3 regions of the Solibacillus daqui genome follow, and region 2 is predicted to be linked to each of the others. Evidence: riboswitches for the same ligand, from Rfam matches in the RefSeq annotation. Region 2 holds a riboswitch; each other region holds the start of a gene.
The links. A riboswitch is a leader RNA that binds a small molecule or an ion and turns the genes downstream of it on or off. The one in region 2 is predicted to bind S-adenosylmethionine.
Positions count from the first base shown of each region.

Region 1: it holds a riboswitch for S-adenosylmethionine, as region 2 does, so the genes downstream of both, O7776_RS01500 (O-acetylhomoserine aminocarboxypropyltransferase/cysteine synthase family protein) here and O7776_RS18105 (bifunctional homocysteine S-methyltransferase/methylenetetrahydrofolate reductase) in region 2, are expected to answer to the same signal.
Region 3: it holds a riboswitch for S-adenosylmethionine, as region 2 does, so the genes downstream of both, O7776_RS15460 (methionine ABC transporter ATP-binding protein) here and O7776_RS18105 (bifunctional homocysteine S-methyltransferase/methylenetetrahydrofolate reductase) in region 2, are expected to answer to the same signal.

Region 1 covers NZ_CP114887.1:302,208-312,569, reverse strand. The annotation lists gene O7776_RS01530 (sensor histidine kinase) at 1-918, opposite strand, end outside; gene O7776_RS01525 (hypothetical protein) at 931-1,065, opposite strand; gene O7776_RS01520 (response regulator transcription factor) at 1,055-1,738, opposite strand; gene O7776_RS01515 (DNA-binding protein) at 1,939-2,169, shown strand; gene O7776_RS01510 (homoserine dehydrogenase) at 2,258-3,244, opposite strand; gene O7776_RS01505 (hypothetical protein) at 3,656-4,054, opposite strand; gene O7776_RS01500 (O-acetylhomoserine aminocarboxypropyltransferase/cysteine synthase family protein) at 4,253-5,545, opposite strand; SAM riboswitch class I at 5,663-5,778, opposite strand; gene O7776_RS01495 (DASS family sodium-coupled anion symporter) at 6,196-7,695, shown strand; gene nfsA (oxygen-insensitive NADPH nitroreductase) at 7,848-8,582, shown strand; gene O7776_RS01485 (hypothetical protein) at 8,795-9,223, shown strand; gene O7776_RS01480 (hypothetical protein) at 9,417-9,851, shown strand; gene O7776_RS01475 (hypothetical protein) at 9,871-10,362, opposite strand, start outside.
Region 2 covers NZ_CP114887.1:3,704,609-3,714,970, forward strand. The annotation lists gene metH (methionine synthase) at 1-1,220, opposite strand, end outside; gene O7776_RS18105 (bifunctional homocysteine S-methyltransferase/methylenetetrahydrofolate reductase) at 1,213-3,057, opposite strand; SAM riboswitch class I at 3,163-3,261, opposite strand; gene hemG (protoporphyrinogen oxidase) at 3,414-4,799, opposite strand; gene O7776_RS18115 (globin-coupled sensor protein) at 4,948-6,243, opposite strand; gene O7776_RS18120 (chemotaxis protein) at 6,687-7,172, opposite strand; gene O7776_RS18125 (tetratricopeptide repeat protein) at 7,304-8,122, opposite strand; gene O7776_RS18130 (LysR family transcriptional regulator) at 8,127-9,014, opposite strand; gene O7776_RS18135 (alpha/beta hydrolase) at 9,210-9,956, shown strand; gene O7776_RS18140 (SDR family NAD(P)-dependent oxidoreductase) at 10,104-10,362, opposite strand, start outside.
Region 3 covers NZ_CP114887.1:3,123,316-3,133,677, reverse strand. The annotation lists gene O7776_RS15485 (choice-of-anchor I family protein) at 1-1,052, opposite strand, end outside; gene O7776_RS15480 (arsenate reductase family protein) at 1,451-1,807, shown strand; gene gcvH (glycine cleavage system protein GcvH) at 1,888-2,268, shown strand; gene O7776_RS15470 (toprim domain-containing protein) at 2,340-2,660, shown strand; gene O7776_RS15465 (thioredoxin family protein) at 2,674-2,976, shown strand; SAM riboswitch class I at 3,038-3,140, shown strand; gene O7776_RS15460 (methionine ABC transporter ATP-binding protein) at 3,282-4,310, shown strand; gene O7776_RS15455 (methionine ABC transporter permease) at 4,303-4,971, shown strand; gene O7776_RS15450 (MetQ/NlpA family ABC transporter substrate-binding protein) at 5,225-6,067, shown strand; gene gltC (glutamate biosynthesis transcriptional regulator GltC) at 6,128-7,030, opposite strand; gene gltB (glutamate synthase large subunit) at 7,150-10,362, shown strand, end outside.

The sequences.
Region 1 (10,362 bases), 710 kb from region 2:
TGATGCAATATCCATAGGCAAACGATTTAAAACATCACGTAGGCTGTTCTCTCTGTCAAACAAAGTTTCCGGACGGCTATTAAATACCTTTACTAGCAGTATAAAGCTCACGATTCCCGCAATAATTATGCTATAGTATATATATTTTGTAATTGTAAATGCTCGCAAATCATTCCCAAAATGCGTTTTAGACAGCATTGATTTTGGAATCGTTACACTACCTGTAATAGTCGAAAAATCTTTTTCAATCGTATACGTTTTATCTAAAAAGCCGATTTGCTCATATTCGTATAAATTAATCGATTCCTCATGTGTACCTAAATCATTATTCGAAATTGTTTTTTTAAAGACAGAAGCTGCTTTTACATCATTCTTTTTAAACGTTAAATCGTACTTGTCATCATGTAGCTCATAAGCAAATTGCTTATTTTCTGCAAAAAACGCTTGATGATTTCGCTTATTGTCAGCTAAAATTTCATTCACAACTTGTTCTTTCAATGCTTTAATTTTTTCGGATACATAAGCATCATCTTCAAAGTTTTTTTGAACATCTTCAATTTTTGCGTCACGCTCTGATTTTAATGCCTGTAATACATCCTCATCTTGCGCGTTATTAATGTCCTCTGCATATTGGTCTTTAATATTTTGAATTTGCTGTGCCAATGATCCATAATACGTACGATAATGTGCAATATCATCCTTCGTTACCGTTAAAACCTCTGCAAAATCTTCTTTTGTTAACGGATTTATTTCATAGCGGGCCACATTGTAAGCAAACTGCTCAGCTTCTGAATCAAATGAATTGGATTCAAAGTAGTCTTTTCCAAAATAATTATTTCCTTGTACTAATATTACTAAAATCGCAAACACCACAATAAACATAAGAAAAAGCTGGAGATGGGATTTTTTGTTGTTCATTTCCATTCCTCCTTATAAAAAGTATAGAAACTGCTTCACTAATGGTACGAAGCGTTCCGTTAAATAATCAATTAAATACGAGCCGAGATAATACACGCCAATAATCGCCGCAATTCCGCCAATCCAAGACAATCCCTTATTTTTCAATTTTATAACCTAAGCCCCACACGACTTTTAAATAGCGTGGATTTTTCGGATTGGCTTCGATTTTTTCGCGGATTTTTCGGATATGTACGGCCACAATATTTTCGGCATTATACGCTGGCTCATTCCACACAAGCTCATAAATTTCACCGATTGAAAAAACACGGCCTGCATTTTTTAATAGCAGCTCGGTAATTTTATATTCCGTCGGTGTTAGCTTCACTGGCTCTCCGTCTACTTTCACCTCACGTGCCGCTACATCAAGCTCAAGCCCTTCGACACCTTGTGTTTCACCAAATGTCCCTAAATCTACATAGCGACGAAGCTGAGATTTCACACGCGCCATTAGTTCTAATGGATGGAATGGTTTTGTAATATAATCATCCGCCCCAACCGATAGACCGTGAATTTTGTCCGTCTGCTCGACCTTTGCACTCAACATAATAATCGGAATATTACGCTCTGCTCGAATTTTAAAGGTCGCCGTAATCCCGTCCATTTTTGGCATCATAATATCTAAAATAATTAAATGGACTTCGTTTTTTTCCAATAGCTCGATTGCCTCTAGCCCATCTGCTGCCTTTAATACATGATAACCTTCATTTTTCAAATAAATTTCAATACCGTCACGAATATCTTTATCATCATCCGTTACAAGCACCGTTAGTTGACTCATCAAGCTCACCTCTCCACTTTTTCTTATACTTTAATAATATGGTACAGTTCTTAACAACTGGCTATGGAAATTCTGAAGAAATTCTTAAGATTTTATATTTATTCTAAACACATTTTATCTAAAAAACGCATCCAGATGCAGATTGTTTAAAATGCGATTATAATGAATAATAACAGCAATTAAAAGGAGGCGACCATCACATGTATAAATCAATTGAAGCAACAGCAAAGGATATCGGTATGCCCGAGTATCAAATTATGAAATATATTTACGAAGGGCGCATTAAAGCTGTTCATGATGGTGAAAACTTTTTAATTAATAGCGCTCAGTTTGACACATACCACGAACAATTAGAACGCATTAAAGAAGAGATTGAGATTTGGCGCAATACACCGATTCCTGAAGATATGGATGTAAAAGACGAGGACTAATAGACATATGAAAAAAGCGAACTCGCCATTGAGTTCGCTTTTCTAAATCAATTATACCACGCTCTTAACTCGCTTTTTCTGAAGGAAGTTAAATCGTTACGGTAAATCCCGCACGCTTACCGATGATTTCCGCGTAGTCCTCTACCATCACACTCGCTGTTGGATACATACCTGCACCTGGACCAGTGATTGATAATGTCCCAATATAATTTGTTTCCATCGCTACGGCGTTAAACACGTCGTCCACCGGGTAAAGCGGGTGATTTTTATCCACTAGTAGCGGCGCAACTTTTGCTTGAATTGTGCCATCTTCTAACTTTTCCACTTCAGCAACATGGCGGTAGCGTAAACCTTTTGCCGTTGCCTCTGCTACTTGCTCTAATGAGATCGTATCAATCCCGATAACTTCAACATCTGCCCAATTTGGCTGCTCGCCGAACGCTAAGCTCGATAAAATCATCAGTTTTTTGAATGCATCTTGACCTGAAACATCGTTAAATGGATCAGCCTCTGCATAACCTAAGCGTTGTGCTTCTTTTAGCGCGTTTTCAAAGCCCCAGCCCTCTGCACGCATTTTGGTTAAAATGTAGTTTGTCGTACCATTTAAAATCCCTTGTACGCGACTAACATCGTTTACAAGTAGAATATTTTTCATCGTTTTAATAATCGGCACCCCGCCAGCTACTGATGCTTCGAATCCTACGAACACACCATTTGCTTTTGCTAAAGCCTCTAATTCTTCTCCGCGCTTTGCAAACATTACTTTGTTGGCTGTAATGACATGGCATTTTGCTTCCACAGCACGTTTTAAATAACCGTATGCTGGCTCTTCATTGACAATCGCCTCGAACACAACTTGTAGGCCCTTCTCTGCTAAAACCTCGTCCATTGATTCTGTCATTAAATGCTTTGTGCCTGGTACGCGTTCACGGCTAGCGTCTGTTACTAAAATTTTCGCTACCTCTAGCTCAACACCTAACTTTTCGCGGAGCTCCTGCCTCTTTTCATTTAATATATGATAAATCCCTTGACCTACTGTGCCAAATCCTAAGATGGCTGCCTTGATTGTTGCCATTGCCTTTCTCCTCCAAATTCAAAAAACACACTATATTAACGAATAATTCAAATAATTTTTCTTAAAGAAATTCTATCCTATATAATACATGAAAACAAGAAAAATCTCTCCTAGAAAGACATTTGTTTTCTCTAAAAAGTCATTAATCATTCAAATCTTATTTCATACTAGTAATAAAAAAACATTGGTAAGGGGGACCTACCAATGTCTTAGGGATATTATCAATTACGCCTAGGCGTAATTGCGTCCAGATTTTTTTCAAGTTCACTTGAAAAACTCCTCTAAAAAATCTGTGACATCCGCCGGGGCTTGGGCCAACACGATGTTGGTCACTTAGGCATTGCCGCACGACGCGGCGTTCTTAGCCTGAGTTCCCCTATTCAGTCGGGGTTTGAACCCCACTGTATCAAGTTAAACTGCAACGTTTACGAAATTGTAAGTACGTAAACGATAAGCAGATAAAATTTTACGCATAACGATCTCCTCTTTAATCGAAAAATTAGGCATTGCATATGGGCGTTGCACTAATTGGAACTCGCCATATTTTAAAAACCATTCTTTCGCTGGCGCTAAAATATGTGCTTTACCATGTTCTATATATTCATCTGCTACTTCTTTTACAGTATAGCCGGATTTTTGAAAATCGTGAGTTGTTTCTGAAAAAGCATGATGCCCAAAAACGCTTTGCCACATCGAATCTACATCCGCCAAAATTTGTTGGATTGAACAAGCGTTCACGAATTCCTTTACTTCATTTAATTCATAGATTATGTAAGCAGCAACGTTTTGTGCACTAAATACTTTTCCCATATTAAACAACTCCTTTTCTTTTAATTTCCAAATTAACAATTATATTTATTCCTATTGTATTACTTGGTTTTAGAGTTGTCAATAAAACTTATTAAGTTAGTAGGGATTGATTTTTTTGAAAATTCGCTTGTTTTTCGAATGGGAAATAACAAGCGAGTTTCTACTATTAATATGGCGAAGTAAATGGGCTATCGATTATTAAGCGTTTACAGCTACTGCTACCTTTGCTAACGCTTGCTCTAAATCTGCGATAATATCTTCTGCTGCTTCTAGACCGATTGATAAGCGAATGAGCTCCTCTGATACGCCAGCGATTTTTAATTCTTCAGCAGATAGCTGCTGATGTGTTGTACTTGCTGGGTGAATAATTAATGAACGTGCATCCCCTACGTTTGCTACGTGTGAGAATAATTCTACGTTATCAATCACTTGGCGCCCTGCTTCACGTCCACCTTTAATGCCGAATGTAATGATTGAGCCGAAGCCATTTTTTAAATATTTCTTCGCTAAATCATGCGTAGCAAAATCTTCGAAGCCATTGTAATTTACATATTCCACAAATGGGTGGTTTTTTAAGTACTCGGCTACTTTTTGCGTGTTTTCGTTATGACGGACAATACGCAAATGAAGCGTTTCTAGTCCTTGTAAGAAGTTGAATGCCGCGTCTGCTGATAAGGTTGGACCAAAATCGCGCAGTAATTGTACACGAAGCTTTGTCGCAAATGCAGCCGCTGCTGTGTCAATTCCATAACGAATTCCGTGATAAGATGTATCAGGCTCTGTATAACCTGGGTGTTTCCCTTGCGTCCAGTCAAATTTACCCGCATCAACAACAATTCCACCAATTGTTGTACCGTGACCACCAATCCATTTTGTTGCCGAATGAATGACAACATCCGCGCCAAACTCAATTGGATTACTACCATATGGCGAAGCAAATGTGCTATCGATTAATAATGGTAGACCGTTTTCGTGTGCAATATTTGCTACTGCTTCAATATCTAATACTTTTAAACTTGGATTACCGATAATTTCTGCGTATACCGCTTTTGTTTTTTCTGTAATAGCTGCACGGAAGTTTTCTGGGTCTGATTCATCGACAAACTTCACTGTAATCCCGTAGCGAGGTAATGTTGTTGCAAATAAATTATACGTACCTCCGTAAAGTGAGCCCGCTGCAACGATTTCATCACCCGCACCAGCTAAATTTAAAATGGAAAACGCTACTGCTGCTGCACCAGATGAAAGTGCTACTGCCGCTGCTCCGCCTTCTAATAACGCTACACGCTCTTCAAACGCACCTACTGTTGGGTTCATAATACGAGAGTAAATGTTACCTGGCTCTTCTAATGCAAAAAGACGTTGCGCATGAGCTGTGTCTTTGAATGCATAAGCCGTTGTACGATAAACCGGTACAGCAATTGCACCTGTTACAGGATCTGGCTTTTGGCCTCCGTGTAATAATAATGTTTCTGGTCGTAAGCTTGTCATTACAATACCTCCTAAAATAATTTCGATGGTGAAATCGGTGTATTTTGAGGAGGGGTTTAAAAGTAAAAAACCCCTCTTCAGTTAAGAAGAGGGGTTGCAAATGAGCAAATTAACCTCCTCTTATCTGTCAAAATGATTGTTCATTTTGTAGGACGTAGCACCTTAGTCAGTTCATCACTCACTGGTTGCTGGGCTTTCATAGGGCCTATTCCCTCAGCCGCTCTTGATAAGAGTTATGTGATTTATGTTCCATCGTTGTTTCACAGTATAAGACAGAGTAATTCCATTCGTCAACACAAAATTTATAAATTTTCTGATTTTTATATTTTGTTCATTTCATAACGCTTCACTCTCTCGCTATTAATTTCAAATATTTTCTAATTAACACACCTAATTTGCTATTCAGAATTGTTAATTAGGAGAATATATACTTATTTTAAAATAATTAAATTCACCAAATATTAACAATACCAACTGTAAAATATCGCTATAATTAAAGATGACAAACACTTTTGTTTACAGCATTCTTATTAATCTAACACTAATATGTTTATAAAAGTTGCATTGTCATGTCTTTATGCCAAGAAATTTTCTTGGTCGAAAAATTATTATTTTATGGAAAATAAATATAATAAAAGGAGGCAATTTATATGGCAACAGTAACAGAAAAAGGGGCAAACAACACTGAGCAAAAACGTAATTTAAAACCATTTTGGATTGCATTAGCATTTGCTGCGCTCATCATCATTGTGCTAATTCCAAACGGGGGGGACTTACCAGTTGTAGGTCAACGTGCTTTAGCTATTTTAGCATTTGCCGTTATTTTATGGGTAACCGAGGCGGTGTCATACCCAGTAAGTTCCGCGATGATTTTAGCACTAATCGCTGTATTACTAGGCTTAGCGCCAAGTATGGAAGATCCATCTGTTCAAATGGGGACAAGTAATGCACTTAAACTGGCTTTAGGTGGATTTAGTAACTCTGCTGTAGCATTAGTAGGGGTTGCGCTATTCTTAGCAGCCGCTATGCAAATTACAAACTTACATAAACGTATCGCGCTGTGGATTTTATCAATGGTTGGCACGAAAACAAATGCGTTAGTATTTGGTGCAATTTTAGTAGCGATTGCATTAGCATTCGTAGTACCGAGTGCTACAGCTCGTGCTGGTGCAGTTGTTCCAATTTTATTAGGAATTGTAGCAGCATTCGGCTTAACAAAGGAAAGTAAGCTTGCTGCACTATTAGTTATCACAGCAACACAAGCCGTTTCAATTTGGAACATTGGGATTAAAACGGCAGCTGCGCAAAACTTAGTTGCACTGGGCTTCATTAAATCTGAATTCGGTGTCGATATTACATGGAGCGAATGGTTCATGTATGCCGCGCCATTCTCCGCTATCATGTCGGTTGTGTTATTCTTCGTTATGATTAAACTAATCAAACCTGAAACAGACAATATCGCAAGTGGGAAAGACGTTATCCGCCAACAGTTAGTGGAACTTGGACCACTAAAACGTAAAGAAATCACATTAATTATTACAACTTTAGTTTTACTATTCTTCTGGTCTACTGAAGGAAAGCTACACCCATTCGATACAACAACAATTACGATTGTCGCGATTGCCTTTTTATTAACTCCTAAAGTAGGTGTATTCAACTGGCAGGAAGCCTCTAGCCGCATTGACTGGGGTACATTAATCGTATTCGCAGTAGGTATTTCTTTAGGCTCTACGTTATTAAATACAAAAGGTGCTGCTTGGCTGTCAGATACAATTTTCGGTTCACTAGGCTTAGATACAATGCCAATTTTAGCAACGATCGCATTAGTTACAGTGTTTAACATTATTATTCACTTAGGTTTCGCCTCAGCAACCAGTTTAGCTTCTGCGTTAATTCCGGTATTTATCGCATTAGCATTGAGTTTACCAATGCCTGTTGAAAACCAAATTGGCTTCGTTATTATTCAACAATTCGTTATTTGCTTCGGTTTCTTATTACCAGTAAGTGCGCCGCAAAACATGCTGGCTTACGGTACAGGGACGTTTACAACGAAGGATTTCTTAAAATCAGGGCTTCCGTTAACAATTTTCGGCTTCATCTTAATTTTAATTTTCAGTGCGACTTACTGGAAATGGATCGGGTTGTTGTAATCGACTTCAACCTTAAAATTGACTAAAATAGGCTTAAAGGAAAATTCCTTTAAGCTTTTTGTCGTATTAGCGACATACGAAAGAACAACATTCATGCGCCAATATCATGCATAATGTATCTTTCTAATATTACATACAAGGGAGATGTTCACGTGGAAACTAGAGAATTATTACGCAGTCACTCATCTGTTCGTAAATATACAGGCGAGCAAATTTCAAAGGAAACCGTTATCGATTTAATCGAAACAGCTCAAATGGCAGCAAGCTCACACTTTGTTCAAGCATATAGCGTCATTTGGGTAACAGACGAAGACAAAAAGAAAAAACTCGGCGAACTATCAAAAAATGAATTTCAATTCGGAACAGCTGGTGCATCGTTCCTATTTTGCGTAGACTTTAAACGCTTGCAAGTTGCAGGTAAAATGCACGGTGTCGACATCGTAGCAGATTCTGCTGAAAACGTACTTGTTGGGGTTGCGGACGTATCATTATTCGCGCAAAACTTTGTTGTGGCAGCTGAAGCATTAGGCTACGGCATTTGCTACATCGGGGGTGCACGTACAAACCCAAAAGAAATTAGCGAGCTATTCAACTTACCAGAATATGTTTTCCCTCTATTTGCAATGACGATTGGTACGCCAACAAAACGTAACGAAACAAAACCACGTTTACCAGTAGATGCTGTACTTCACGAAAATAGCTATGACGTTGAAAAATACGACACACTACTTGCTGAATACGATGCAACGATGGAAAACTACTATGCAAGTCGTTCATCAAATCAAAAAATGGCAACATGGACAAAACAAATGGCTGATTTCTTAATTGATCAAAAACGCCCATTCATTAAAGAATTCTTAGCGTCAAAAGGCTTCACTTGGAAATAATATTTTTTGGGTACACCCTTTCAACATGAAACGGTGTATCTTTTTTTATTTCTTAAAGGATTGATTCTATTTTAATAAATGCATATAATAGCAACATTACAATAGAACCAAAAATCATAGTTATTTATATACATAATGCATCCAACATTATATATAACAATCTATCTATTACACGAAGCATCTTTCATATAATAATAAGGGAGTGATTTATAATGGGCATCAGTATTACATCAAAATCACATTTAAAAACTATCCGCAGATATCCTTTACAAATCGCTACTCTTAATGAAAATTTAAAAGTACTGCACGATCATATCGCACCACATATTGATGAGACGAGATACGAAGCCATCACATCCTATGCAAACCAATATATCTCGCATACACATATTTGGGATCTGAAATTTGCTAATAATCTAGAAAATCCTGAAGTAGCCCTAATGCAACTCTTCCATTTGAAATTCATTTTAGCTTCCGAGCCTGCTCACCTACATCAATCAATCCGCTCTAATTTAGAGGAGTTAACTCATAAGTTTCGTCGTATTACACTTTACTCTGATGAGCAGCTAAAATTACGAGAAGTAAAAATGCTCGACTACATTCATAACTTTGAACCAAAAGTAGAGGACTTGTGTACCTGACGCTTCGTTTTTGGTACAAAAAGAATTTGCTGATGCAAGTTAAATTATTCTAATAAAAGGGTTTCTATCGTTCTTTTTATATAGCGCCTTATAGAAAATATGAAATTTAAGTAAATAATTCAATCTATTGTACCTAAAACTTTTTCTCTTTTTATTGATACAATATTCTTACAAACTGACGGGAGGATTTCAAATGAATTCAAGTTTTGTAGCGAAATCAATGGAGCGTCAGCATTTAAAATCTGTACGCAAGCTATCCTTACAAATTGTCGATATTAATACAGCACTAAAAGACGTCCACCAGCAGCTCGCACCACACATCGACGAAATCAAATACGAAGCAGCAACTGGTTATGTGAATCAATATATTTCACATACACATGTTTGGAACATCAAATTTGTATGCAATTTAGAAGACCCTGAAGTGGCACTAATGCAACTCTTCCATTTAAAATATATTTTAGATCGTGAGCCTGCCGAATTGTATAAAAATGCCCGTAGTATTTTGGAAGAACAACGTCAAAAGTTCCTGAAAATTACGCTATATTCAAACGAACATATCGAAATGCGTCGCACGAAAATGCTTGATCATATTATGGATTTTGAAAAAATAAAAGGAGAACGCTAAAATTGCGTTCTCCTTTTTGTTATAATCCTTCAATTTGCAATACTTTTACAGGTTGGAAGTCCTCACCTGTTTTTGCGTAGGTGATTGCTACTTTATCGCCCTCTTGTAAATAAATCGCAAATGGTGAGACTTCTGAGCTAACGATGAAGTTTTCACCTGTTTTCGTTAGAAATGACACAATGGTGAAATCCCCCACACGTTCTTTATATACACGTACTACTTCAACCGTTGCCTTTGCTTCTTCTGCATTTGACGTACCATCGACTGTACTGCCACCGCGGCTAAGCGCTGTTTTATACAGCTTTAAAGCTTCATTTGGTGTCGTACCATACGCTGAAATTTCAGGATTTGCAGCTGATACAATGAAATAGTTTTGTAAGAATCCATTCGCATCTAATACAGCTGATAACCAGCTCGCTTCACCATAGAAATTATAGAGAATCGGCATTTCGCCTTCCCATTCTTTTTCCACGAACTTCTTCTCGATAATATCAAGCGCTCCCTGTGAATC
Region 2 (10,362 bases):
GGTACTTTTACTTTTTTCACAACTTCATGCATGAAGTTTTTCATATCCTCTACTTCATCGCGGTCTGGGTTGGCTAAACAAATATCAATAACATGCGCACCATTTTTCACTTGTGCACGGGCAATTTCAGCCGCTTCTTCAAATTTACCATCAATAATTAAGTTTTTAAATTTGCGTGAACCAATTACGTTTGTGCGTTCGCCGATAAATAATGGACGCATCGATTCATCGTATTGCAGTGGCTCAATGCCTGAAACGACATGACCATGTGTCGACTCTTGTGGCTTACGTGGTGCATAATTCGCTACCGCCTCTCGAATTGCGGCAATATGTGCCGGTGTTGTCCCACAGCAGCCCCCTACAATATTTAACCAGCCTTTTTCCGCAAAGCCTTGTAGCTTTTTCGATAAAGAATCTGGTGTTTCGTGGTAGCAGCCTTCTTCATCTGGAAGTCCAGCATTCGGATAACAGCTAATATAGCCATTTGAAAGCTCGGCTAATGAACGAATATGATCCGTCATAAATTCTGGACCTGTCGCACAGTTTAAGCCCACTGATAGCGGCTTAATATGTTCAATTGAAATATAAAATGCTTCAATAGATTGACCGGCCAATGTTGTTCCCATCGGCTCAATTGTTCCCGAAATCATAACCGGAAGCTCTTTCCCTAATTCGGTAAACGCACGATGAATAGCAATTGTTCCAGCCTTTACGTTTAACATATCTTGTGATGTTTCAAGTAGTAATAAATCTGAACCTGCTTCAATTAGTGTTTTTGCTTGTACATAGAAGTTTTCTTCCAGTTCATCAAATGTAATACCGCCTGTTACTGATAGCGTTTTTGTTGTTGGTCCGATTGCACCTGCAACAAAACGCGGCCATTCCGGTGTCGAAAATTCACGCGCTGCCTCTAATGCAAGTTCCACGGCGCGTGTATTAATTTCAACGGCTTTGTGTCCTAAATCATATTCGTTTAGTACAAGCGGTGTACCACCAAATGTATTCGTACAAATAATATCTGCCCCAGCTTCTAAATAAGCAAGGTGTACCTTTTTCAATACATCTGGACGTGTGATGACTAAGTTTTCGTTACAGCCATCTAATTCCTCGCCACCGAAATCTTCATATGTTAAGTTTTCAGCCTGTAGCATCGTCCCCATGGCACCATCGATGATTATTATTCTATTTTGTAATTGCTCATGAATTGGATGTTTAGACATGTGATTTTTCTCCTTTATGTTTCGCGTCATACTGTTTTACATGCTCCATTAACTCCAACGTCATATCATAACGTAAAAACGGAGTAATTAAATAAATCCCATTGAAATACTGACACGCTGTTTCAAGTAGCTCTTTTGCAATTGCTAGGCCCTCTTTTGTTGCTGATTCTTTATCGTTACCACATGCCGCCATACGTGCTAATACTTCGTCAGACAGCTTAATACCCGGTACTTCATGATGTAAAAATTCGGCACTTCGGGATGATGTCAGGGGCATAATCCCAATATAAATCGGCGTTTCTAAATGCTTTGTTGCCTCATAGATTTCGATAATTTTTTCTTTTGTATAGACCGGCTGCGAAATGAAATAATCTGCACCATGCTCAATTTTTTTCTCTAAGCGCTGAACTGCACGGTCTAACACACGAACATTTGGATTAAATGCCGCTGCTACAGAAAAATTCGCTTGTTTTCGTAAAGATTTCCCGGTAAATGATCCACCTTCATTTAGTTGCTTAATCAGTGAAATGAGCTCCATTGACGACACATCGTACACACTTGTTGCCCCTGGGAAATCCCCTACCTTTGTTGGGTCACCTGTTACAACTAAAATGTCATGTAACTCTAACGCATCGAGTCCCATTAAATGTGACTGGAGACCAATTAAGTTACGGTCACGACATGTTAAATGTGGTAATGAACGGACACCGTGTTCCTTTAAAATCGCTGCCATCGCAATATTACTAATTCGTGGTGATGCGAGCGAATTATCGGCCATCATTACAACATCTGCGCCTGCCTCCGATAGCTTTTTTGCACCTTCAACAAAGCCTTCGATTTCTAAATGACGTGGCGTGTCTAACTCTACAATTACTGAACGCTCTCGCTTTGCTTTTTCATGTAGTGGTTCATGCTTGCGAGGCTCTGCTACACGGACAAATTCTGTACGCCCCTTTGTTTCGGCCTTTTCTTCAATCGGACTTAAATTCGCTAAACGTTTTTTCGCAGCCGCAATATGCTTTGGTGTTGTTCCACAGCAACCGCCAATTAAACGCACACCTTGATTCACTAATTCTTCAGCGGCACGCGCAAAATAATCCGTTTCCGATTCATAGACAACACGCCCATCTTCTACATCTAAAAGTGAAGCATTCGGATAAGCGGATAAATAAGCATTCTTTGGTAGGCTTACTTGCTCAAATGCTTGAATTGTATGGAATGGACCAAGACGACAGTTGCTTCCAACAATATCTGCACCTAATCTTTCTAAATCATGTAGCGCCTCATTGAATGACATACCATTCTGCAATACGCCCGCTTCTTGCATTGTTACTTGCGCAATAATCGGAAGGTCTGTTAGCTCGCGCAATGCATGTACACAAAGCGATAATTCTTCAAAGTCATAATACGTTTCTAGTAAAAAGCCATCTGGTTCACCAGCTAATAGCACCTCAGCCTGTTCTTTAAATGTTGTTAAAATTTCTTCCAAGGTAGCATCGCTTTTACGAATCCCTCGAATTCCACCAATTGTTGCAAGCACATACTGTCCTCCTGGTGCTGCCGCGCGCTTGGCAATTGCTAGTGCAGCTTCATTAAATTCTTTAACACGCCCATCATAGCCGTAACGTGCTAGTTTAATAGCATTGGCACCATACGTATTTGTTTGAATAATGTCTGCGCCAGCCGCGATATATTCACTATGAATTTTTTCAATAATTTCAGGACGTGCAATATTCATTTCCTCATGACAATAATCTAATCCATATGAATATAATAATGTGCCAATCGCACCGTCTGCTGTTAGCACCTTTATTTTTAAATCTTCAAGTAAACCCATTGCTTTCACTCCATTATTCACAGTATTTTCAGTATTTTAGTGATACAAAAAAGCCTTCTTTTTTAAATAAAAAAGAAGGCTTCAATCATGACGAACTTAGTTCCCTTCTCATCTTCTGGCATTTGCCATCTGGATTTAGCACCTGACTTTTGTTGGTTGCTGAAGCTTCATCGGGCCAGTTCCCTCTACTTCTCTTGATAAGAATTTTATGAATTTTTCAGATAATTAAGTGAATCATACCGTTATCACACACGAACGTCAACCCTTTATGCAAATAAAGTATAACTTCCTACATTGCAAACGTTTTCTTTGTAAAGAATCGGGTTTATAATCACTTTTTAATAGGCTGTGATTATTTATACAATCTGCGCACTAATTTGTTCGGCTGTTTTTTTACCGTTTTGGATACATGCGCCAATGCCCACACCAAAATACGAGCATCCTGCTAGTAACACATTTGGATAACGAAGCGCTAATTCTTTTACAACAACACTGAGTGCTTCGTTATGCGCTAAATCATAACGTGGCATTTTGTCGATCCATTTTGTCACATTCACAACTGTCGGCTCGGCTTCAATACCAAGACTTAGCTTAATGTCCTCTAGCGCAACTTGTGTCAGCTCTTCATCTGTCATCACCGCTAATTCTTCGTAGCGCGGGTTAATGTTCTTATAAAAGAGACGAACAAGTAAATTTCCTTGTGCCGATGTGTGCTTCCATTTACGACTTGTCCATGTTGAAGCATTACATATTAAATCGGAATGATGCGAAACGATAAAACCGGTGCCATCTGCCGGGAGTACGCTATCTGCAACATCAAAGCCTACATACATCGTTAGTGCAGAAGCATTCGTGAATTTTTCAAGTTGTTGGTTAATCACAGCGTCTTGTAAAACCGCTCGAACCGTTTCATTTGGCGTTGCTAGAACAACGAAATCAGCTACAATTGTTTCGTTAGCTAGCACTACATCATATTGTTCACCGCGCTTATGGATTGCTTGAATTGCTGTGTTTTTCTTGAATTCTACTTCTGTCAGTGTTTGCTCTAAACGATCAATTATTGCCGATAAGCCTGATTTAAAAGAAATAAATTTTTTATTTGCAGCTTTGTCAAATTGCTCTTTATTTGCTTCAAAGCCTTTAATAATCGAACCATATTTGTTTTTGTAATCGACTAAGTATGGCAATGTTGAATTCAAGCTAAGTTGATATAAGTCTCCCGAATAAACACCAGCTAATACAGGGGCAATTTGATTGTGCACTATTTCTTCACCTAAAAAGTACTCTAAAAATTCACCTATTGAGCTTTCTTTTGTGAAATTGGTATTCGGCAACTGTAAATCCTCAAGCGACCGTTGCTTTCCTTCTTCTGAAATGAGCGTACTTGCCATTAATGACTCCACACTCATGGGAATGCCAAATGTCGAACCGGCAGGAATCGCGTGTAGCTCGTTATTCGTATGAATGTATGAAATTCCGGTTTCGTTGTACACAAGTTCATGTTCAAAATCAAGTTCTTGAACAAGTTCTAATACTCCAGGGTGACGTGCCACAATAGAATCAGCCCCCGTTTCCATAATGAAGCCACCTTTGTGCTCCGAATGTATTTTCCCACCTAAATACGGATTTTTTTCAACTAATACTAAACGCGCTCTTACATTATTTTCAGCAAGCTGTTTTTTCAAATAATGCAACGTCGTTAAGCCTGTGATTCCGCCACCTACCACTACTACTGTTTTCATATTCATTCTCTCCTATTAATTCGCGCTCTTGTTCTTATTTAAGTATAAGCTCTTTTAGTGAAAAATTGGACTGACGGATATTACAAATTTGTATATAAATCAATAAAAAAAACGCATATTAAAGAGTTGCTTTAACATGCGCTAATTTTTACTTTTCTAATGATTGCGAGACATTTGCTAACGCATCCGCTGCGTAAGTTACTTCATCAAAGGCACTACCTAGTTCTAAAATAACATCACCAATTTTTTTTACTTCATGTTCTACTAAATTATTTTGCGTTTTTGTCGCATCCATTGATTCCACAATTGCATTAAATTGTATTTCTGTATTGTGCATACTTTCTTCACCAACAATTACCGCTAACTTAATTTCTTCCAGAGATTTTTGAAGCTTAGTTGTACGAATATTTGTATTTTGTAATAATGCTTCTACATTAATTGCCGATTCTTTTGTTTGCTCTGAAAGCTTACGCACCTCTCCAGATACTACACCAAAGCCTTTACCCGCTTCTCCAGCACGCGCCGCTTCAATCGCCGCATTTAATGCAAGTAAATTAGTTTGGTTTGCTATATTTGTAACGATGCCCATTGTGGATTCCATTTCTTTTGAAATTTCCGTTAGCTTGTCCATTTCCTCCGAAATCATCGCCACTGAATGTTGAATCGCATTCATACTTACCGCTTGCTGTTGGATTTGAACTTTCCCTTGATGCGCTTGCTCCGTTGTCTTTTCTGAATAATCGATGGCTTTTTTCACATAATCAACCATCACTTCTGATTGTTCAGTCAACAGTTGGAAAGAAGCATTTGTTTGTTCTGAAATAGCTGCCAAGTTAGCTGATGACCCTATGATAGCATTGCTAACTTGACGTTTCTCTTGCTCTAATTTTTCCTTAATCGCTTCAATAACATACTCAAATTCCTCAAGAACAACTTGTTGCTCAAAGTTTAACATTTTTGAAATAGCTGTAATCGTATGATAGGATTGGCTCTCCTGCTTGATATTCAGCTGTACTAAACGAATAAAATCAGTGAGTATACTTTGGAACGCACCGATATACCATTTCGTTTTTAGACCAATATGAACATGCACTCGTGCAATTTTTTTTCGCTTTTCCAAATATTCCGAGTCGATGACACCACTAAACATTTCACATATATGACGCTGTAACGTTACTTTCAAGCGGTCAACTGAGCTATGGTCATTAATAATATCTACCAAACTCTGTTCCATTCCTAAATTTGTGTAAAACGTATCCACAATTTGATCGATATTTTCATCTACATGCGGTTTAAATACTTTTAAATATTTTAAATCCTCTTCAGTTAAATTTAACATTTGTAGTTGCTTTTTTACATCTGTATTCCCTTTAACTTCTAACTTTACAGTTACTTTCTTCAAATCCACTGCTTGTACTTCGTGATTTTTTTTATAAAAAAACATCCGTGACCTCGCCTTTTCCTTTTTGTAACAAAGGGTTATTTGAACACTAATTAAAACAATATTTAACACCTTTACGCTTTCATCTAGAATGCTTTTATGTCATTAACTAAACCCTATAAAATTTTTCTCTATACAATCACTCTATTATAATTAAGCGTTAGAATCTTTAAAATACTAACTCTTCTTTTATCTAGTAATCTATGCTTTCGCACTAGATTTTTAACATAAGACTAGTTATTTCTGATTATTATAATGAAAGTATTTCACGGAATTCTTTCAAAATTTTAAACCGAAAGCCTCACAGAATTAAGTTCATATTTGGGTTTCATCACCCACTAATAGAAGGATATATGCTAATGCATGTTAAAATATGTATAATTTAATTTAAAAAAAAGTAAAAAGCCCATCACAAAACCATGTGACAAGCCTCTCATCAAACTATTCTATTGAAGAATTTTTGCTAATGTAATCATTTCTGCCTCGATAGCAGCAGAACGTTTTTCAAAATAGTGAATACGTTCTTCACTCCGATTATTTAAATGTTGTTCTGGATCTAACATATTAATTGCATCACTTACAAATAATTTTAACGTACGGATACCTGATTCAATCTTGCGGACCTCTTTCCCATAAACGATTGCCGTATTATCTGTCGTATTACCCTTTTTTATCTGAAAAATATTTGTATTAATTAATTCATCAATTTTATTGTAACGATTCATTTGTCTATCATTCATAATTTGAATTTTTTGGTTGTACTTAATAACATCTTTACTTTCTAATCCTACTTGTCCATATCCTTTTAAGTATTCAACAATCGTACATAATGTTGTTAAATTTTCTCGTTGCTCCGCTAACACTTGATTTAGACTTCGAATAGTACCCTCATCTTGACTAGAAATGGCTTGTTGAATTGAAAACATAAACATAAAAATCCCCCTCCCAGACTACTTTCTTCCACTTATATAGTACCTAGATTTTTTCCATATTAAACCTAAAATTCATCACTTTTATTCTGTTTAGCGGAAACGGTCTCATTTATGACTATATTGATATAATTTCACTTTCTTTCACGTTGAAGCTGCGTTAATTTTTGCTGCCATTTGTGAAGTTGTTCATCATTTGTACGTTCGAAAAAATCGACTAATTTTTTTGTCGCCTCTAAGTCCCCAGCAAAACTGGCCTGTTTATAATAATGAATTGCTTTTGTAGCCATGCCCCATTCAAGCTCATATATATAACCTAGGTTGAATAACGCATCGATATGAAGCTGATTGGCTGCTTGTTCAAAATATTGAATCGCTCGTGGTAAAATTGGTTGCTGCCCAAGCTCGCCTTCGAAATAGATCATCCCCATCCGGTACAAACCTTCTACATCACCACCATTAGCCGATAACCCATAATAATGAATCGCCATTTGTTCATCTACCTCTGTCCCTATGCCTTGCTCATACATCATCCCCAGTGTAAACATCGCCTCTACAACACCGTGTTCGGCTGCCTTTACAAACCACTGTAAAGCGATTTGTTCATTGATCACTGTTCCTTCACCGTTCAAATACATATCAGCTAAATTGTTCATCGCATCTGGATGCCCTAGCTGTGCTGCCCTTTCATACATCGCAAATGCATGTTCTTCATCTTCCATTTCAAAATAAACATTACCTAGCTCATACATCGCCTCAACATGACCAAGTGCCACAGCTTTTTGTAACCATAAGCTTGCATGTTCAAAATGTTGGTGCGCTTTGTATAATAACGCAATAGCAACAACGGATTGTAAGGCACCTTCTTTTGACAGTTCATAGTGCTCCAACCAATACTCTTTATCTAAATTCTGTTGGGAAAGCCACTCATTAAACTGCTGCTCTGTTTGCATAACATCACCCATCTCTATGCTTAAAATAATCTACTAAATATTGCTTGAACTCCGTAGCTGCTGGTGGTAAATAACGATTTTTTGCCCATGAAACACCTACAGAACGATAACAAGGTGGATCTAATTTTAGTCGTTTCACTTTGTAATGATCTAGACCCTTAATATTGGGAATAAGTGAAATGCCCATACCCGCGCCAACAAAGCCAGCTACAGTATGCATTTCCTCTGCCGCAAAAGCGGTTTTCAATTCGATCCCTGCATCTAAAAATAATTCATCGACTAATTGACGCAGTGAGTTTCCTTTTTTAATGGCGATGAATGTTTCATTTTGAACATCTTCTATTTTCACTTCTGTACGCTTTGATAATGGATGTGTCGTTGGGACAATCACAAACAGCTCTTCAACGAATAGTTCCTCTGTTTCAATATCAATAACTTTTGATTCTATTTTTTGTGAAAGGCATAAATCAATTGCCCCTTCCTCCAAACGCTTCAATAAATTAAGAGAGGTTGCTTGCGTTAAAGAAAATTGCATGTTCGGAAATTGCTTTGTCGTTGCTGCAATGAGTTCTGGCACAATTTCCATGCCTAATGTATGAATAAAACCAAATGATACTTCACCTGATCCTGGCTTTATAATATCTTCAAATTCCTCACGAATACGTTCATATTCCCCCAAAATAATTTCTACACTTTGTAAAAAAAGCTCACCAAAACGATTTAAATAAATTGAGCGACCTTCACGATTAAATAACGGTACACCTAGCTGTTGTTCGATGCTCGCAATAGACTTACTTAACGCCGGTTGGGAAATTGCTAAAACTTCAGCAGCCCGCGTCATATGTTGCATTGTAGCAACGGTTTTGAAATATTGAAGCTGTTCCATCTCCATTTTTTATACCTCACATCATTAATAACTTTTTCGAATCAATATAATAAGAATAATAAATTGTACTTATGGTTTATTAGCTATATAATAATCGTTAGCAAATAGTTTTCATATCAAAATTTATTTTATTTATCAATAGTTTTTTTAATAAATTCACAAAATAGACATAATTCACTTCACGAAGGAGCCGAAAAGACAATGAAACTCATCGCGCCGAAACCTTTTACAATTGAAGCAGGAAATCGGGCTGTTCTTTTATTACATGGTTTTACCGGTAATACAAATGATGTAAAACGTTTAGGAAAATATTTAGCTGATCGTAACTATACGGTGCATGCCCCTTTATATAAAGGTCATGGTGCTGGTCCTGATCTATTAATTCAATCAAATCCAATTGAATGGTGGAATAGTGTTATCGAAGGCTACGATGAGTTAAAAAATCGTGGCTACGATGAAATTGCTGTAGCCGGTGTTTCTCTTGGTGGTATTTTCTCATTAAAACTCGGTGAAGAACGTCCAACACAAGCAATTGTTACGATGTCTGCTCCTGCTACGGCAAAATCTACAGATAGCTTACAAAATCGCATCGTCGATTATGCAATTAACTATAAAAAATTAGCTGGTACGTACGACGAAGCTATCGATAGCCGTACAAAAATTGCTGAGTTAATGGAAATGCCTTCGTTAAATTATTTACAAAGCATGATTAACGAAACAAGCGAAAAATTAAATGTCATTCAAACACCTGTTCACATTTTACGTGGACTTGAAGATGATGAATATTACTGCGAAAGTGCTGACTTAATTTATAGTTCAGTTAAATCTCGCATCAAGTCTGTCAAAACTTTCATTAACTCTGGTCATATTTTAACATTAGGTAAAGAGCGTGAATTAGTTTTTGAAGAAATTTATCGTTTCTTTGAAGGCTTAAAGTGGAAAAATTAAGGTAATACTAACGTTGTGTCCCCTTGCAAAAATCCCCGTTTTTGCAATGATATAAAACGAGCGGTAAATGGATCCCCGTCCACTTACCGCTCATTTTTTATTCTCCTGACATTGCTAACACTAAAATCTTCGCTAATTGTGCACGTGTTAAGCTAGATTCCCTCCATCAATAAGATAATGACTACCTGTAATAAAAGCAGCTTTATCCGAGGCTAAAAATAATACTAATTCCGCAATTTCATGTGATTGCGCATATCGATTCATAGGTACTTTCGATAATGCTCTTTCTCTCATTTGATTCGCATACTCTGGTCCTCTACCTTGCTCAATGGATTGCATCATTCGAGTTTCGACATACCCAGGGCAAATTGCGTTTACTCGAATACCCATTCCCGCTGATTCTAAG
Region 3 (10,362 bases), 580 kb from region 2:
TGGAATGAAGGTGTGTCTTCTTCTCCCCATTCACGACTGTCTCCCTCATTCGCAGTGACAATATAATTTTTACCGTTCGCGCTATACGTTGAAATCCCATCTGGCATATAAATGCCAAAGACATTCTCATTCTGAAGTTTTACGTCCTTATTTTTAAGTAGATCCAATTCATTTCCTTTTTCTTGATGGTCTTTAAATCCTAACCCATTTACTGAAATTACTTCGTTTGTTGTTAAGTCTATTTTTGCGATGGCATTGTTTTCTTGGAGTGAAACGTAAGCATATTTGCTATCTTCACTTACGACTACATATTCAGGCTCTAAATCTTCAGATGGTTTGGCATCTTTCTTTATAATTACTTGGTCTTTTACTAACTCGGCACGTTTTTCAGCACGATCAAATGCTTCAAATGTAATATTTTTAGTTGTCAAACCCGTAAAACCATTTGATACATCAATTACAGATACGGTACCTTGTGGGTCTTCAATTCCTTTTCCATAACCGTTACGAGGTTCCCCTTCGTTAGCAGTTAATACTTTTTTTCCATCTGGTGAGAATGTAATGTTATCAGGTTGTACCCCTATTTTTACGATACTTAATAGCTCTCCTTCACCAGTTAAAAATACGGCATAACCATCTTTTGTATAATCATCGGATTGGACTGCAGCAACTACAACGTTTTCATTAGGGGAAATGGCAATACTCGGTAGCCCCCCGTAAACGAAATCAGGATCGATAGTTTTAATTAATTCAGCAATGTCTACAGAAAAATCGGGTACTAAGTTCATTGCATTTGCTGAAGAATAATTCAGAGAGATTTTTTCTACTAATTTTGTATCACCGTTAATTAAATACATCGAATGATTGTGTTTGTTATAGGCAATAATTTCAGTCGTCCCACCATCAGGATTTTGAACGCCTGAATCATAATGAGCATCGACTGATAATTGATAATTTTGTACAGCTGCTTCCGTTGTTAAGCTCGGTGCCGCAATCAATGTTCCAGCCAACGCTAAAGCGAACATTGTTTTTGATGTAAAGTATTTACTCATTTTCCTACCGCCTTTTCTAGTTTTGTCTAGTTTAAGGTTGGATAGTTAATAGAATGTTAATTGTTTTCAAATTTTTGTAAAAACTAAAGTATGATTCAAAAAATGACTCATTTTACATTTTTAGAAAATTCTGTTTTATCTTCGTGTTTACTGGCATAGCCTTTTAAGCACTTAAACGTATCACATGGCTTTATCGCAGACATGCGATAGCTCACCAAAGTTATACAGAAGCTTATTAGAAAAACCAACCACATTTAATGACTAAAATCCATTTTTAAGGAGTAGGTTTGCTTCAAGTTCGAATAAAAGTAATCTTACTATTAATCGGATTTCGCTCGATTTGTTATTATATTTCGATTACAATAGAAAAAATTGAACTATACTAAGGGAGCGGAAAAATGACAATTCAATTTATTAACTATCCAAAATGTACAACCTGTAAAAAAGCACAAAAATGGTTAGATGAAAACGGTATTGCCTATGAAAATATTCACATCGTTGAACAAACGCCTTCTAAAGAACAGTTAAAGGCATATTATGAAGCAAGTGGTCTTCCCTTAAAGAAATTTTTTAACACATCAGGCATGAAGTACCGTGAGTTAGAGTTGAAAGACAAATTACCAACAATGTCTGAAGACGAGCAATTAGCACTATTAGCATCAGATGGCATGTTAATTAAACGTCCACTCGTAACAGATGGAAAAAAATTAACATTAGGATTTAAGGAGTCTGACTTCTTGGAAACTTGGAAATAACCGTTGAATATCATTGAATTTCCGAACGAAATATGGCAAAATGAACTTGAATATACTACATATTACTTGGAGGTTTTCTCATGAGCACACCAAAAGAATTAAGTTATACAAAAGAGCACGAGTGGATTAAAGTTGAAGGAAACAAAGCAACAATCGGTATTACAGACTTCGCACAATCTGAATTAGGCGACATCGTATTCGTTGAGCTACCAGAAGTAGGAGACGAAATTGCTAAAGATCAACCATTCGGTAGTGTGGAATCAGTAAAAACAGTTTCTGAACTTTACGCACCAGTGTCAGGTACAGTTGTTGCAGTAAATGAAGAATTATCAGATAACCCAGAATTCGTTAACGAATCTCCATACGGTACAGCTTGGATGATTACAGTTGAGCTTTCTAATGAAGCTGAAGTTGAAGAATTAATGGATGCAGATGCATACGCTGAATTAATCGAGCAATAATATTTAACGTCGAAACCTAGTATGTTTAGGTTTTGGCGTTTTTTGGTTATTAAACTATGGGAGGTGCTTTCATGGGAAAATGTATCATAGTAGAAGGACGTGCAGATAAGTTGAGAATCGAGCCAATTTTAGCAGAGAATGTGACAATTCTTTGTACGAATGGCACAATCAGTGAAGTCGATTTAATTGATTTATTAGAAGCTTACGAGCAAGATGATATTGTGACATTTTTTGACGCAGATAAAAATGGAGAAAAATTACGAAAGCTCATGAATCGGGTGTATCCAGAAGCGCAACAATTTATTATTCCGCAACAGTATAATGAAGTTGAAAAAACACCAACCGTTATATTACGCGATTTATTACAACAGGCAAAATTTTTAGTAAGATAGGAATGACATTACGATGGAACAATGGACAAGAAGCCAATGGGAGCAAAGTGTACAACAACATGAAAAAAGTGCACTTTTTATCTATACCCCTATGTGTGGGACATGTGATGTGGCCAAAAGAATTTTAAATGTAATTGAGGAATTACTACCAGATTTACCGATTGGAATGGCAAATATCAATTATTTAGAGAACCTCGCACAAGATCTGAAAATTGAAAGTGTTCCTTGCTTACTTGTTTCTAATAATGGACAATTACAGGAAAAAATTTATGCTTTTCAATCCGTACCATTTTTGTATGAAATATTAAAAAAGTAATTGACGAACAATTATTAGCATGATAAAGTAACATTCATACAAAACAAACTTAATAGCGTTACTCTTATAAAGAGAGGTGGAGGGAAGTGCCCTATGAAGCCCGGCAACCAGCAATTATTGCAAAGGTGCCAAGTCACACAAAGATTATCTTTGAAAGATGAGAGAACGGTTCAACGTATAAATTTGCGAAACCTTTCTACTTGTCGTGGTAGAAAGGTTTTTTGTTTGTTCTAAGAGGCGAATAAGTAAAAAAGCGATTATTGAACATAACGAACAGGTTATTTCAAGTTAAAGGAGTTCAAGCGATGATTGATATACAAAACATAACGAAAGTTTATAAAACAAAAAACGGCGATCTAACCGCCGTCAATGATGTAAACTTGTCGATTAATAAAGGTGAAATTTTCGGAATTATTGGATATAGTGGGGCCGGTAAAAGTACGATGATTCGCTTATTAAACGGTTTAGAAAAGCCAACAACTGGCTCGGTTATTGTCAATGGACAAGATATTGCGAAAGCGTCAGGTAATGAGTTACGTTCAGCTCGCCAAAAGATCAGCATGATTTTCCAACACTTTAATTTACTTTGGTCACGTACGGTTGAGGAAAACATTGCGTTCCCACTTGAAATTGCAGGTGTACCGAATGCCAAGCGTGCACAGCGCGTAGAGGAATTAATCGAACTAGTTGGTTTAAAGGGGCGCGGTAAAGCGTATCCGTCACAATTATCGGGTGGTCAAAAGCAGCGTGTCGGCATTGCCCGCGCATTAGCAAACAATCCAGAAGTATTACTTTGTGATGAAGCAACTTCTGCACTAGACCCAGAAACAACGGATTCGATTTTACAATTACTGCTAGACATTAACAAACAAATCGGGCTAACAATTGTTCTGATTACGCACGAAATGCACGTTATCCGTAAAATTTGTAACCGTGTCGCAGTTATGGAAGCTGGTAAAGTTGTAGAACAAGGGGATGTATTACAAGTGTTCCAACTTCCTCAAGCACCGATTACGAAAAACTTCGTATCGAAGGCTGCTGGTGAAACGCAAGAAACACAAGCATCGCTAGAGCAAATTTTAACGAACTATCCATCAGGAAAAATTGTGAAATTGACATTTGCTGGAGCTACAACAGAGCAACCGGTCATCTCCCAAATTATTAAGCAATTCGATGTTGTCATTAATATTGTGCATGGCAAAATTTCAACGACAACGGGCGGTTCACTTGGTACATTGTTTGTCCACATTGATGGCGACAAGCAGCAAATACAAAAGGCACTCCAATTTTTAAAACAGCATGAAATACAAATGGAGGTGATTGAGCATGATTAATCAATTATTTCCAAATGTGAATTGGGACAAAATGCTCGAAGCCACATACGAAACATTGTATATGACAACAGTCGCAACGGCAGTGACATTCGTATTGGGTATTTTAATCGGGATTGTTTTATTTTTAACAAGCGACAATCAACTATGGGCTAATAAAATCGTCCACTTTTTAACGGGATCTATCGTTAATATTTTCCGTTCGATACCGTTTATCGTGCTAATCATTTTATTAATTCCTTTCACGAAGTTTTTACTTGGAACAATTCGTGGTGCTAATGCAGCATTACCGGCTTTAATTATTGGGGCCGCACCGTTTTATGCGCGCATGGTATTAATTGCGCTACGTGAAATTGATAAAGGTGTTATCGAAGCGGCTCGTTCAATGGGTGCGAAAACGTCAACAATCATTTGGAAAGTATTAATTCCAGAAAGCTTACCGGCGCTTATTTCTGGGATTACAGTAACAGCGGTAGCACTTGTAGGGTATACAGCGATGGCTGGTATTATCGGTGCAGGTGGTCTTGGAAACTTAGCCTTCCTTGATGGTTTCTCTCGTAATCGTACAGACGTTACATTTATGGCGACCATTATTATTTTAATCATTGTATTTATTATTCAAATTATTGGTGATAGCATTACAACAAAAATTGATAAACGATAGTTAGTGGCAATTACGCCGTAATTATATAGCCAATACTTATCGAACAAGCATCTCTTAACTTGATGACTCAAGTTAAGCCCCCGGCGGATGTCACAGATTTTTAGAGGAATTTTTCGAGCAAACTCGAAAAAATCTGGACGCATCTACGCCGAGGCGTAAATGATTAAGAGGTGCCTCTGTATAGTGAATATCCAGAATATAAAAAATGTTCGAAAAGTTTAGGTGAGAAAAATATAGAATAGAGGAAAAAATGATGAAAAAATTATTATCTTCAGTAGCATTAGGTGCTTCAATCCTTGCTCTAGCAGCATGTGGGACAGACGAAAAATCAACAACAGGCAGCGATACAACAGCAGAGCCAACAACATTAGTGGTAGGTGCTTCAAACACACCTCACGCCGCAATTTTAGAACAAGTTCAACCAATTTTAGAAAAACAAGGTATCGAATTACAAATCGAACCTTATCAAGATTATGTATTACCAAACCAAGACTTAGAATCTGGTGATTTAGATGCCAACTACTTCCAACATATTCCGTATTTTGAAGGTCAAAAAGCAGAATTTAACTATGACTTCGCAAATGCTGGTGGTATTCACATTGAGCCAATCGGTATTTACTCTAAAAAATATGCATCTTTAGAAGAGCTTCCTGAAGGCGCAACAATTCTATTATCAAACTCTGTAGCTGACCATGGCCGTATGCTTTCATTACTTGAAGCACAAGGTTTAATCAAGTTAGCTGATGGTATCGATAAAACTAAAGCAGAGCTTAAAGACGTTGTAGAAAACCCAAAAAATTTAGTATTTGATTATGATACAGCTCCAGAAATGTTATTCCAAATGTACGATAACGAAGAAGGTGACGCGGTATTAATTAACTCAAACTTCGCAATCGACAACGGTATTAACCCATTAGAAGACGCAATCGCCATCGAGTCTGGTGATTCACCATACGTGAACATCATTGCTGTTCAATCTGGTGACGAAGATTCAAAAGAAATTAAAGCATTAGTTGAAGCATTACACTCTAAAGAAATTCAAGACTTCATCGTAGAAGAATGGGGCGGCTCAGTAGTTCCAGTTGACGGGAAGTAACAAAATAATTGTATTTAAAAAAACCATTTTCCAGTTTGTTCTGGAGAATGGTTTTTTTCATTATTGAAACCTCGACAGACGTGAATAGAATTTAGATACAAAATCCACAAATACTTGTTCTGATGGAGCGAGGTCCCGTGTTGTTGGCGCGATGATGCCGACCGTTCTACGGATTGTAGGACTTGCAATTGGCATCTTCACCGTCATACGCGGTGTCGAATCGTAAAGTGAGCTTTCCGGTAGTAGTGTCACACCGATTCCTGCAGCAACTAAACCTTTCAATGCATCCATATCTTCACCCTCAGATGTAATCTTTGGAACGAAGCCAGCTGAACGACAAGCGTCAACGGCAACTTTTTGTAAAATATATCCTTCTGGGAACAATACAAAGTTGTCATTTTTTAAATCAATTAAATGAATTGAGTCTTGTTTTGCTAATGGATGTGTCGCGGGTATTAAAGCGTGAATGCTTTCACTAAAAAGAACGGTTGTATTAATCGCCTCATCTTTTGGCGGTAATGGACCAAGTAATGCTAAATTAAGTTCGCGATTTTTTACGGCTTCAATCAAATATTTATAGGAACCTTGGCGTAAATGGAATGAAATATCTGGGTACTCTTTCTTAAATGCAGAAATGATGGTTGGTAAAACATAGCTAGCTAAACTTGTAGGAAAGCCAACTTTAATTGTCCCTTTTGCTGGGTCTAAATACTCTTCAACTTGCTTGGCAGCAAAATCAATTGCCTTCAGGGCGGTAATGCTGTGCTCTAAAAAAGTTTTACCAATCGGTGTCAGTTTGACGTTACGTCCGACACGTTCAAAAAGTGGTGCTCCGAGCTCTTCTTCTAAATTGGCAATTTGTCGGCTAATTGCAGACTGTGCAACGTGTAAATACTCAGCAGCTTCGGATATATGTTCACGTTCTGCTACCTCGACAAAGTAACGTAATTGTCGTAATTCCATAAATCCCACTCCATTCATCTAAAAAGTAGATTGTTTCTATCCAAACTATATATTGTTTATATTATTTCGAAAACTTTAAAATGTAAATACGTTATTGAAAGAATGAGGGGGAATTAAATATGAGTTTTCACCAGTTACCACAAGCACAAGGTTTATATAATCCACAGTTTGAACATGACGCATGTGGCATCGGGATGTACGCAAATATGAAGGGAAAACCTTCACATCAAATCGTGAAAAATGGTTTAGAAATGTTATGTCGCTTAGAACACCGTGCTGGACGTGGGGGAGACGGTAAAACAGGCGATGGTGCAGGTCTAATGGTTCAAATACCAGATGCTTTCTTCAAAATCAACTGTCCGGAACTAAATTTACCTGAGAAAGGTGAGTACGGCGTTGGGCAAGTTTTCTTCACGGAAAATGACAGCGAACGCCAACAAATTGAGCAAAAAATGAATGAACTAATCGTACAAGAAGGGCAGGACTTAATTGGCTGGCGAACAGTTCCAACAAATAAAGAAAATTTAAGTGAGATTGCAAAATCAAGTGCACCAATTATTCGTCAAGTTTTTATTCGATCCAAAACAAGTGATGCAAAAAGCTTTGAGCGTAAGCTGTATTTAATCCGTAAGCAGTTAGAGCACTGGGCTGACAAGCAAGAATTTGAATTGTATGTACCAAGTCTTTCAAGCCAGACGATGGTATTTAAAGGTTTACTAGCTCCAGAGGAAGTAAGTGACTTCTACATCGATTTACAAGATGAAAGCTTCGTATCGGCATTAGCACTAGTACACTCACGGTATTCAACGAACACATTCCCATCTTGGAAACGTGCACACCCAAACCGCTACATTATTCATAACGGGGAGATTAACACATTGCGTGGGAACATTAACTGGATGCGTGCCCGTGAACAACAATTTGTTTCGGAAGCGTTTGGGGATGATTTAGAAAAGCTACTACCAATCATTGATACAACAGGTTCAGATTCATCGATGCTTGATAACGCATTTGAATTTTTCGTATTAGCAGGTCGTACACCAGCAGAGACGGCGATGATGATGATTCCAGAGCCTTGGACAGAAAATCCACGTATTGAGAAAGACCGTAAAGCATTTTATCAATATCATGCAAGTTTAATGGAGCCATGGGATGGTCCAACAGCAATTTGCTTCACAGATGGTAAGCAAATTGGTGCGATTTTAGATCGTAACGGCTTACGTCCAGGTAGACTTTACGTTACAAAAGATGATCACGTTATTTTTTCTTCTGAAACAGGCGTTGTAGATTATGCAGAGGAAGATATTTTATATAAAGATCGTTTAAGTCCAGGCCGCATGCTGTTAATCGATTTAGAGCAAGGGAAAATTATTTCGGATGAAGAGCTGAAAGTAGAAATGGCAACAGCAGGGCCTTACGCACAGTGGTTACAAGATAATATGTTAAAGCTTGAAGTGACAGAAGAGAAACAAGTTCAAGTAAACGACATTACATTACGTCAAAAAATTCAAGGCTACACATATGAAGATGTGCAAAAATATATCGTACCACTTGCAAAGGATGGTAAGGATCCACTCGGCTCAATGGGGAATGACTCGCCACTTGCGGTATTATCAGAACGCCCGCAGTCTTTATTTAATTACTTTAAGCAATTATTCGCACAAGTAACAAACCCACCAATCGATTCCATTCGGGAGCATGTTGTTACATCTACTATGACAATGCTAGGTGCGGAAGGCGATTTACTTCATCCAACAGCACAAAACGCACGACGTATTATATTAGAAACGCCGGTATTAACAACGGCTGAGTACGAAAAGTTAATGAACAATGGTGATAGTGACTTTGAAGTAGCTGAAATCTCAATAAAATATACAGAATCTTTAGAGAATGAATTGAACCGTATTAAAGTAGAAGCAGAAGCAGCAATTTTTGGCGGAAGAACAATCATCGTTTTAAACGATTTTGTAGAGGATGCAAAGCAATTAACAATTCCGGTACTACTTGCAGCAAGTACGATACACCAATATTTAGTGCGTATCGGATTGCGTACGAAAGCAAGTTTAGTCGTTAATAGCGCGGAAGTTCGTGAAGTACATCACTTCGCCGCACTAATTGGCTTTGGTGTCGATGCAATTCACCCTTATTTGGCCTATGCAACGATTGCGCAGGCGATTGAAGAAAAGCATTTAGCATTACCTTTTGAAAAAGCAGTTCAAAAATATCGTAAAGGTGCTGCTGAAGGCGTCGTAAAAGTCATGTCAAAAATGGGTATTTCAACAGTACAGTCATACCGTGGAGCGCAAGTGTTCGAAGCGGTGGGTATTTCAAATGCGGTAATCGACGAATACTTTACAGGAACTGCTTCTCAAATTGATGGTATCGATTTACAAACAATCGGAGAAGAGGCAAAACGTCGCCACGAGGCAGCGTTAAATTCAATGACTGCCGAATTACAGTCAGGTTCAGAATTCCAGTGGCGTGCTGATGGTGAGCACCATGCATTCAATCCAAAAACAATTCACACATTACAATGGGCAACACGTAAAAATGATTACGGTCTATACCGTATGTTTGCGGAAATGGCAAATGAGGAGCGCATCGGTTTTTTACGCAATTTATTTGATTTCAAAAAGGCAGAACGTCGTTTATCGATGGAAGAAGTAGAATCTGTAGACTCAATCGTTAAACGCTTTAAATCAGGTGCGATGTCGTTCGGTTCGTTGTCAAAAGAGGCGCATGAAACATTAGCCATCGCAATGAATAAATTAGGAGCACGCTCAAATTCAGGAGAAGGCGGAGAAGATCCGGCACGTTATGAACTAGATTCTAATGGCGATAACCGTCGTTCAAGTATAAAACAAATTGCGTCAGGTCGTTTCGGTGTAAAATCTCATTATTTAGTAAATGCAGATGAATTACAAATCAAAATGGCACAGGGAGCAAAACCAGGTGAAGGTGGTCAATTACCGGGCAATAAAGTATATCCATGGGTTGCTGAGGTTCGTGGCTCAACACCAGGTGTCGGCTTAATTTCACCGCCACCACACCATGATATTTATTCAATTGAAGATATGGCAGAACTAATCCATGACTTAAAAAATGCCAATCGCTATGCACGTATTTCAGTAAAACTTGTAGCTAAAGCGGGAGTTGGGACAATCGCGGCGGGCGTTGCAAAAGGTGCAGCAGACGTTATCGTGATTTCAGGTTATGACGGTGGTACAGGTGCATCTCCGAAAACGTCCATTAAACATACAGGTTTACCATGGGAGCTTGGTTTAGCAGAGGCACATCAAACGTTAATGTTAAACGGCTTACGTGATCGCGTT